Regions from separate parts of the Serratia grimesii genome, predicted to be linked through region 1. Evidence: predicted binding sites of a transcription regulator. Region 1 holds the regulator's gene; the other holds the start of a gene.
What was found. The regulator LexA, encoded in region 1, represses DNA repair genes until DNA is damaged. The targets are predictions, from matches to a motif close to TNCTGTATGTACATACAGNA.
Positions count from the first base shown of each region.

Region 2: the regulator LexA is predicted to act here: its motif matches at 2,550-2,569, upstream of mutH (DNA mismatch repair endonuclease MutH).

Region 1 covers NZ_LT883155.1:4,676,971-4,681,397, reverse strand. The annotation lists gene plsB (glycerol-3-phosphate 1-O-acyltransferase PlsB) at 1-751, opposite strand, end outside; gene SGBXF1_RS21840 (diacylglycerol kinase) at 901-1,269, shown strand; gene lexA (transcriptional repressor LexA) at 1,391-1,999, shown strand; gene dinF (MATE family efflux transporter DinF) at 2,101-3,441, shown strand; gene SGBXF1_RS21825 (CsbD family protein) at 3,707-3,916, shown strand; gene zur (zinc uptake transcriptional repressor Zur) at 4,010-4,427, opposite strand, start outside.
Region 2 covers NZ_LT883155.1:4,149,411-4,153,837, forward strand. The annotation lists gene ptsP (phosphoenolpyruvate--protein phosphotransferase) at 1-1,365, opposite strand, end outside; gene rppH (RNA pyrophosphohydrolase) at 1,378-1,905, opposite strand; gene mutH (DNA mismatch repair endonuclease MutH) at 2,602-3,288, shown strand; gene SGBXF1_RS19510 (TerC family protein) at 3,383-4,099, shown strand; gene SGBXF1_RS19515 (YgdI/YgdR family lipoprotein) at 4,274-4,427, shown strand, end outside.

The DNA of each region.
Region 1 (4,427 bases):
TCAGCGCAATGGCGTTCTGCTGGGCTTTCTCATGGGAAATTTTCTTGCTGCGCGCTTCGTCTTCGACTGCTTTCTCGATCGCTTTGGACGCCAACAGTTTGTTGAACAGGTCCTGACGGGCCGGCAGGCTTGGGCCAACGGCTGCCAGACGCTGACGCGAGAAGTGCATTCGTGCTACGCGCGCCAGTTTTTGTGCGATGGTTTTGTCCGTGCCGTGTTCCGTCGCCATGCGACGCAGCGAAACGGTGTTGGAGAAACGCACAAAGCTGTCGCGGCCGAGCCACAACACGGCAAAGAACTTCTGTACACCGTTAAGCAGGCGCAGATGCGGCGTGCCATGGCCTTCGCGGCCTGGAGAACGACCAAACATCACTGAAACAGGCAGCATCTGAATATCGAGATCCGGATTACTGCGGTGCAGATCCAGATAGTCGTGAAACAGTTTTACTGACTCTTCTTTCGGTGTGTAGTAGCGGAATACGCGCGGGCCGTCGTGAATAAACACGTGGCTAGGCAGCACGGTACCGTCTATCTCCAGCGGATTGAGGGGATCGGGCAGATCCTGCGCCAGGCACTGGGTGCGTAGCGTCAGTAAATCCGCCTTGGAATTATAAGGTAAAACATACAAAATCGGCCGTGAGGGATCCAACCCTAACTCCGTGACCGGATCTGAAGGGATAACCTTACTTCTTACCAACAATTTGAGTGGTAAATTCAATAGTTTATAATAAATTTTACGCCAACCTGACATAACAACGTGAAGCCTCTTGTTAGCAATGCGCCGCAAGCATACCAGAAACCGGGTAGCAGATCTGTGGTGTTGGAAAACCGAGAGCCGGAAGCATTTCCTGGCCTAGACTCTTTAATTATGACTTACCTCTGTGAAAGGCACTAAAAAACATGGCAAACCAAGCAACCGGCCTGACCCGTATTATTAAAGCCGCCGGCTACTCTTATAAAGGCTTTTCCGCTGCCTGGCAGCATGAAGCTGCATTCCGCCAAGAACTGGTGGCGACCGTGCTGGCTATCATACTGGCGATTTGGCTGGACGTGGGTGCGATAGCACGCATTTTACTGATCGGATCGGTGCTGCTGGTGATGATCGTCGAGATGCTCAACAGCGCGATTGAGGCGATTGTCGATCGGGTGGGTACTGAACATCATGAGCTTTCGGGCCGGTCGAAAGATATGGGGTCGGCGGCAGTTTCACTGGCAATTATTTTGGCACTGTTTGTCTGGGGCTCGGTACTCTGGCAGCACTTTGCCTGAGTGGGGTGGCCCTGTTGCGACATGGGTCGCTAATCCCTGATTTTTATTCATTCTTCGGTTCCCAAGCCGCACTTACCTGTATATACTCACAGCAAGACTGTATAAACAAACAGGGGGCGGAATGAAAGCACTAACTACCAGACAGCAAGAGGTCTATGATCTGATTCGCGATCATATTTCGTCCACTGGCATGCCGCCAACGCGCGCCGAAATCGCCATGCGTCTGGGGTTCCGCTCGCCAAATGCTGCAGAAGAACACCTGAAAGCATTGGCGCGTAAAGGCGTCATCGAGATCGTCTCTGGTGCGTCGCGCGGCATTCGTTTGCTGATGGAAGATGAAGAAGGTTTACCGCTGATTGGCCGCGTGGCCGCTGGTGAGCCGCTGTTGGCGCAACAGCATATCGAAGGGCACTACAAAGTGGATCCTTCCTTATTCAAACCGAGTGCAGATTTCTTGCTGCGGGTTAACGGTATGTCGATGCGTGATATCGGTATTCTCGACGGCGACCTGCTGGCGGTACATAAAACTCAGGACGTACGTAACGGCCAGGTCGTTGTGGCGCGTATTGAAGACGAAGTCACAGTTAAGCGTCTGAAAAAACACGGCAATGTCGTTGAACTGCTGCCAGAAAACAGTGAGTTCCAACCGATTGTGGTTGATCTGCGCCAGCAGAATTTCACCATTGAAGGTCTGGCGGTCGGTGTGATCCGCAATGGCGACTGGGTTTAATCCCCACGCCCGAACATCGTTCTCTGATTTAAATCGCCCCAGCTCTGGGGCGATGTCATTTCTGACTGATTAAAACCGCACTGCCACGGGAACATTTCACTATGCGCCTGATTTCTGCTTTTACCAGCGATACCGATAAAGCCTTGTGGCGTCTTGCGCTACCGATGATCTTTTCCAATATCACTGTGCCACTGCTTGGGTTGGTCGACACAGCGGTCATTGGCCACCTGGATAGTCCGATTTACTTGGGGGGCGTGGCGGTTGGCGCGATGGCCACCAGCTTCCTGTTTATGCTGCTGCTGTTCTTGCGCATGAGTACCACCGGGTTGACGGCACAGGCGTTGGGCGCACAAAACCCGCAGGGATTGGCACGCGCCTTTATGCAACCGCTGTTGCTGGCGGTATTGGCCGGTGTCGCTATCGTGTTGCTACGCCATCCGTTGATCAATACGGCACTGCATATTGTCGGCGGCGATAACGCGGTGCTTGAGCAGGCACGGTTGTTTCTTGAAATCCGTTGGCTGAGCGCGCCAGCGGCATTGGCAAATATGGTGATCTTGGGCTGGTTGCTTGGCGTGCAATACGTGCGGGCGCCGGTCGTTCTGCTGATTGTCGGTAATCTATTAAATATCGTACTGGATATCTGGCTGGTGATGGGGCTGGGGTGGAATGTTCAGGGGGCGGCGACAGCGACGGCTTTGTCTGAATATGCCACGCTGCTGCTGGGGCTATGGCTGTCCTGGCGTGTAATGCGCATACGCGGTATTTCGGTACCCATGTTGCGCCATGCCTGGCGCGGAAACCTCCGGCGTCTGCTCGCGCTGAACCGCGATATTATGTTGCGCTCACTGTTGCTGCAGCTGTGCTTGGCATCGTTGACTATCTTCGGTGCCAGACTTGGCGGTGACGTAGTGGCAGTCAATGCGGTACTGATGAATTTACTGACCTTTACCGCTTATGCGCTTGATGGTTTTGCCTACGCGGTAGAAGCGCACTCTGGTCATGCCTATGGCGCACGCGATGATAGCCAATTGCGCAAGGTGTGGCGGGCTGCTTGCCGACAGGCCTGTTTGGTGGCGCTGGCCTTTGGTGTGGTTTATGCGTTTGCCGGGCAGCAAATCATTGCGGCATTGACCTCGCTGCCAGAACTGCGCGCGATGGCGAGAGACTATCTGCCTTGGCAGGTGGTGCTCCCGCTGGTAGGGGTGTGGTGCTATTTACTGGATGGCATGTTCATTGGTGCAACTCGCGGCGCAGAAATGCGTAACAGCATGGCCGTAGCGGCTGCGGGCTACGGCTTGACGCTGTTAAGCGTGCCTGTCTTGGGCAACCATGGATTATGGTTGGCGCTGGCGGTCTTTCTTGCGCTGCGTGGCATCGCGCTTGGATGGATTTGGCACCGTCACAGGCTGCGCGGCAGCTGGTTTTCAACCGCGCAATGATGTGATTTTCTCACTAAAACATAAAATTCATTTATGTTTTAATTTGTATTTTGTTACATATTATCGCCTGCGAATAATGTCGCATAGGAAGTTGTTTGTTGGCGTTTTTTTCTTATTTTTGATTTAAAAATGGATTTTAATTCTGGTTTTTATTTGTTTGTCGCTATCTGCTTCTATAATTAATCATGTGGCTGGCGAAGTGAACGGGGATTCTCCTCGGCCAGCAGGATCTGAAACTGATTCACCACAGGTTAACGGAGATACTATGAACAAAGATCAAGCCGACGGTAACTGGAAGCAGTTTAAAGGGAAAGTGAAGGAAAAATGGGGCAAGCTGACCGATGACGATCTGACGGTCATCGAAGGGAAACGCGAACAGCTTGTCGGTAAAATCCAAGAGCGTTATGGCTACCAGAAAGAGGCGGCCGAAAAAGAAGTGAAGTCTTGGGAAGATCACAACAAATATCGCTGGTAGAGCGATAGGCAGCAGCAGATTGCGGCCAGAAGCTTGGTGTCTCCCCCCTTGACGCCAAGTCTGCAGACACAGGGAGGTGCCTGCTAACCCCGCTTATTTCTTCTTGATAGCAATGCTATGGTCATGTTCGCCGCAATCATGCTTGCTGTCGCAAGCTTCTACTTCAACGCAGGCGACGCACAGACCGTGTGCTTCCACTACGCTATGACGCAGGACAAAACCCGACTCTTTAGCCAGTTTTTGCAGCGTATCTTCGATCCCTTCAGTCGTGCGTTCTGTCACCTGACCGCAGCGATCACAAATAAACAGCGCGGAAGTATGCATCGGTTGTTCAAAGTGATGACACAGCACGTAGCTGTTGGCTGACTCGACCCGGTGAATGAAGCCTTGTTCCAACAGGAAGTCCAGCGCACGGTAAACCGTTGGCGGTTTGGCTTGGGGTTCAGCGACGCGCAGCAGATCGAGCAGGTCATAAGCGCTGATGGCACCGGGCTGTTGTGCCATCAGGCGT
Region 2 (4,427 bases), 530 kb from region 1:
GACCCGCCCACCCAGCAATTGTTCGTGTTCCGGGCTAAGACCCGCGTTAAGCATTACCTGAACTCGTTCACCACTTTTGAGTTGGGCCGGCTGCTCAACGTCGTCTTCAGCCAGCTTGCTTAATTCCTGCTCTTCGCTGATCAGCCGCTGGTATTCCTGAACAAGTACCGGTTCAGGATCAACCAGCAGTTCACCGCGATAACCATCGACAATCAGCAGCCGCTGGCTGAGCAGCGCAGGCTGAATATCGGCCCCCATCACCGTCGGCACGCCCATCGCGCGAACCAATATCGCCGCATGGGAGTTGGCAGCACCGTCACGCACGACGACACCTACCAGTCTGTCCTGCGGCATTTCGGCCAACAGGGTGGCGGTCAGTTCATCTGCCACCAACACAAAACGCGCAGGCCACTGAGTGGCGCCTTGGGTGGTGTCGTCGAGGTGGAACAATAGGCGTTGGCCAAGTGCACGCAGATCGCTCGCACGCTCGCGCATGTAGGTGTCTTGTAAACTGGCGAACTGCGCAGCAAAGACTTCAATCACCTGTTTAACCGCCCATTCAGCCACAGAGCCGGCATCAATTTCGGCAAAGAGTTCGCGCTTAAGACGGGCGTCGTTCAACAGGTGAGAGTAAAGATCGAAGATCGCCGCGCTCTCTTTTTGCGAGCTGGCGGCAAAGCGCTTGCTGAAGCGACGGAATTCCGCCCCAGCTTCTTCAAGCGCCTGAGTCAGACGTTCCCGTTCGCTCGCGGTATCGAGTGTCGAGGCCTTATAAACTTGATCGAGAGATGGCTGGCTGCTGTCTTGCCAGCCTTCCGCTACCGCCACGCCCGGCGATGCCGCCAGTGCACGAATACGCGTCTGACGATATTGACCAAAAATAGCGTTAAGCTGTGACTGCGAGAGGATCCCGGCCATCTGCGTGGCAAGCGTCACCATGAAGGATTCTTCGCTTTCGTCAAACTGACGTAGCTCACGCTGCTGCACTACCAGCACGCCCAGCAACTGACGGCGATGAATGATAGGCACGCCGAGGAAGGATCGGAAACGATCCTCCTTCACCTGAGGAATGTATTTGAAGCTGGGGTGACTTTGCGCGTCTGCCAGGTTAATCGGCTCCGCACGACGCCCGACCAACCCGACTATACCTTCATCAAATGCCAACGCGATGGCACGCCCACGCGGTTTTTTTAACCCGCGTGTCGCCATCAGGTAATAGCAACGGCGGTCGTTGTCCGCCAGATAGATGGAACAGACTTCCGTATCCATTGCCAGACAGGTTTCATTAACCAAAAGATCCAGCGCATCTGTCAGACTGGCCGCCGCGGCCACCTTCTCAACAATTTCTCGCAAGCGCGTGAGCATAGTCGGCTTAACTTAACCTCTCTTCCGGCGATAAGCGGGGGTCTGCCGCTGTGCTGCCTGCTCCTGCATTGGCATCACGGTCACGGCGAATTCTTTCATCACCCGGCGGTATACGTCACGTTTGAACGACACCACCTGGCGCACCGGATACCAAAAACTCACCCAGCGCCAGCCGTCAAACTCCGGCGTGCTGCTGCGTTGCATATTGATATCAGCGTCATTGCACATTAACTGCAACAGAAACCATTTCTGCTTTTGGCCGATACAAACCGGCTTTGTGTCCCAACGCACCAAACGTTTTGGCAATTTATAGCGCAACCAGTTGCGGGTTGAGGCCAGGATACGCACATCCTTTTTACTCAGCCCCACTTCTTCGAACAGCTCACGGTACATTGCCTGTTCTGCGGTTTCACCAGGGTTAATCCCACCTTGGGGAAACTGCCAGGAGTGTTGACCGTAACGGCGAGCCCACAGGACTTGCCCCTGACGATTACAGATTACGATACCAACATTCGGGCGGTAGCCATCATCATCGATCACCGGACTACCTCGATAAGCTTAAATTCGCATAGATACCCTGATTGTTTCACACAAGCTACAGGCGGTAAACCACTGCTTTGCGGCCCTGCAAACCGGATAACATTGGGATAACTCACAGATAATGGCAAAGTTATAAACATGTGGGGCCATTTCACCCCGGTTTTATTCACTTTTTCTGTGGATAGGTGTGTGAAGAACTCAAGGGATAAGCCGGTAAAACTCTGGGGAGCTCAAAAACCAAGAAAAAATAAAAATCACATTAATCGTTTTAAAATAAGCAATTACAGCCTTATCAACAGACATGTATAGAGTAAAAATGTGATCTATGTCCGCTTAGGATCCGACGCTGGCGAAAGATCCACCAACGTCGTTTTTATCCACAGATTATTCGCGTAAGTTACGCACAAAACGGACAATTTCGCAAAAAAGTGCCCACGTCAAGGCTGTAAATCGAACCAGTGATCGGCAAAAATTTGGGTTATCCCATAAATCTGTGGATAAATAGGTGTAAGATCCTGTTTATTGTCGGTGGCTTCTGGTGCACAAGCGTCGTCAGGAATTTTTCCCCCGCCATGCGTCAGAAAAAAAGTCATGAAAAATCATGCTACTATTATTCTTTTCCCCAGCCGTTTCCGACAAAAGTTATCTGTGTACAAATGCAGTACGTTTTTCAACCAAATCTAACAGGCTTGTATTATGGCGTTTTTATCTCCTCTGCCCCCTCCTCCAGAAAATGAGCAACAGCTGTTTGAACGGGCGCAGCAGCTAGCCGGTTGTAGTCTGGGTGAACTGGCCGAGCGTGCACAGCTGGCTATCCCCAATGACCTAAAGCGTGATAAAGGTTGGGTTGGCATGCTATTGGAGCAATACCTTGGTGCCATGGCTGGCAGCAAACCAGAGCAGGATTTCCCCGAGTTGGGTATTGAGTTAAAAACGATCCCGATAGATGCCACCGGTAAACCACTGGAGACCACCTTCGTCTGCGTTGCCCCTTTAACCGGCAATAGCGGTGTAACCTGGGCCAGCAGCCACGTACGCTATAAACTGGCGCGCGTATTGTGGATCCCGGTTGAAGGTGAACGGCAAATCCCGCTGGCACAACGTCGCATCGGTTCACCCTTGTTATGGAGCCCGAATGCTGCTGAAGAAGAGATGCTACGCCGTGACTGGGAAGAACTGATGGATTTGATCGTGCTCGGCCACGTTGAACGGATCACGGCCCGGCACGGGGAAGTACTGCAACTGCGGCCCAAGGCAGCCAACAGTAAAGCGCTAACCGAAGCCATCGGCGAGCACGGTCAGCCGATCCTCACCTTGCCGCGCGGCTTTTATCTGAAAAAAAGCTTTACCGGCGCATTATTGGCAAGACATTTTTTCATCTGATCACTTTTGTTTAGACCGCGTTTAGCTAACGGTGTCGCCGTATCAATAAACGGGTATAATTCAGCCTTGGCTTTTTATTAAGGTGTGCTGGGCAATGTTCGAGTGGATTGTGGATCCCAATGCCTGGTTAGCGTTAGGTACGCTGACCATTCTTGAGATCGTTCTGGGTATTGATAACATTATTTTCCTTTCCCTGGTGGTGTCCAAACTGCCTAAAGCGCAACAGAACAAAGCGCGCCGTATCGGCTTGGCGGGTGCAATGTTAATGCGACTGGGGCTGCTGGCCTCTATCGCTTGGGTGATCCGTCTGACCCATCCGCTGTTTACCGTGATGGAACACAGTATCTCGGCACGCGATCTGATCCTGCTTCTGGGCGGGCTGTTCCTGATTTGGAAAGCCAGTAAAGAGATTCATGAAACCATCGAAGGCTCAGAGGAAGAACACAACACGAAAGTGCACGGTTTCCTCGGTGCCATCGTACAAATTATGCTGTTGGATATCATTTTCAGTCTGGACTCGGTGATCACCGCAGTGGGTCTGTCTGACCACCTGTTTATCATGATGGCGGCAGTGGTCATTGCTGTTGGCGTCATGATGTTTGCCGCCCGCCCGATTGGCGAGTTTGTTAACCGCCACCCTTCGGTGAAAATGCTGGCGCTGGCATTCCTGATCCTGGTCGGCTTCACGCTGATGCTGGAAAGTTTCCAGATACATGTGCCTAAAGGCTACATTTACTTTGCGATGTTCTTCTCAATGTCGGTCGAAGCGCTCAATTTGATGCGCAGCAAGAAAAAGCAGGTATCTGAGTAATTCCTCTGCGGGAGCGTGCAAAAGCCGCTCCCGCAATACTGTCTGCCTTCCTCCCTACCGTTCCACCCTACTTTCTCTTACAGAGATAAGGACTTATCCGAAACACGGCACATCTATAGTTTGCTAATCTAAGAAGAGACTTCTTTTCTGCATACATAAACGAGGATCGGCAGGATGAAAAAGTGGGTAATGGCAGTTTCTGCACTGGTTATCGCCGCCGGGTTGGCGGGATGTTCCAGCGATTACGTCATGGCAACTAAAGACGGCAATATGATCCTGACCCAGGGTAAACCGGAAATCGACAAAGATACCGGCCTGATCAGCTATA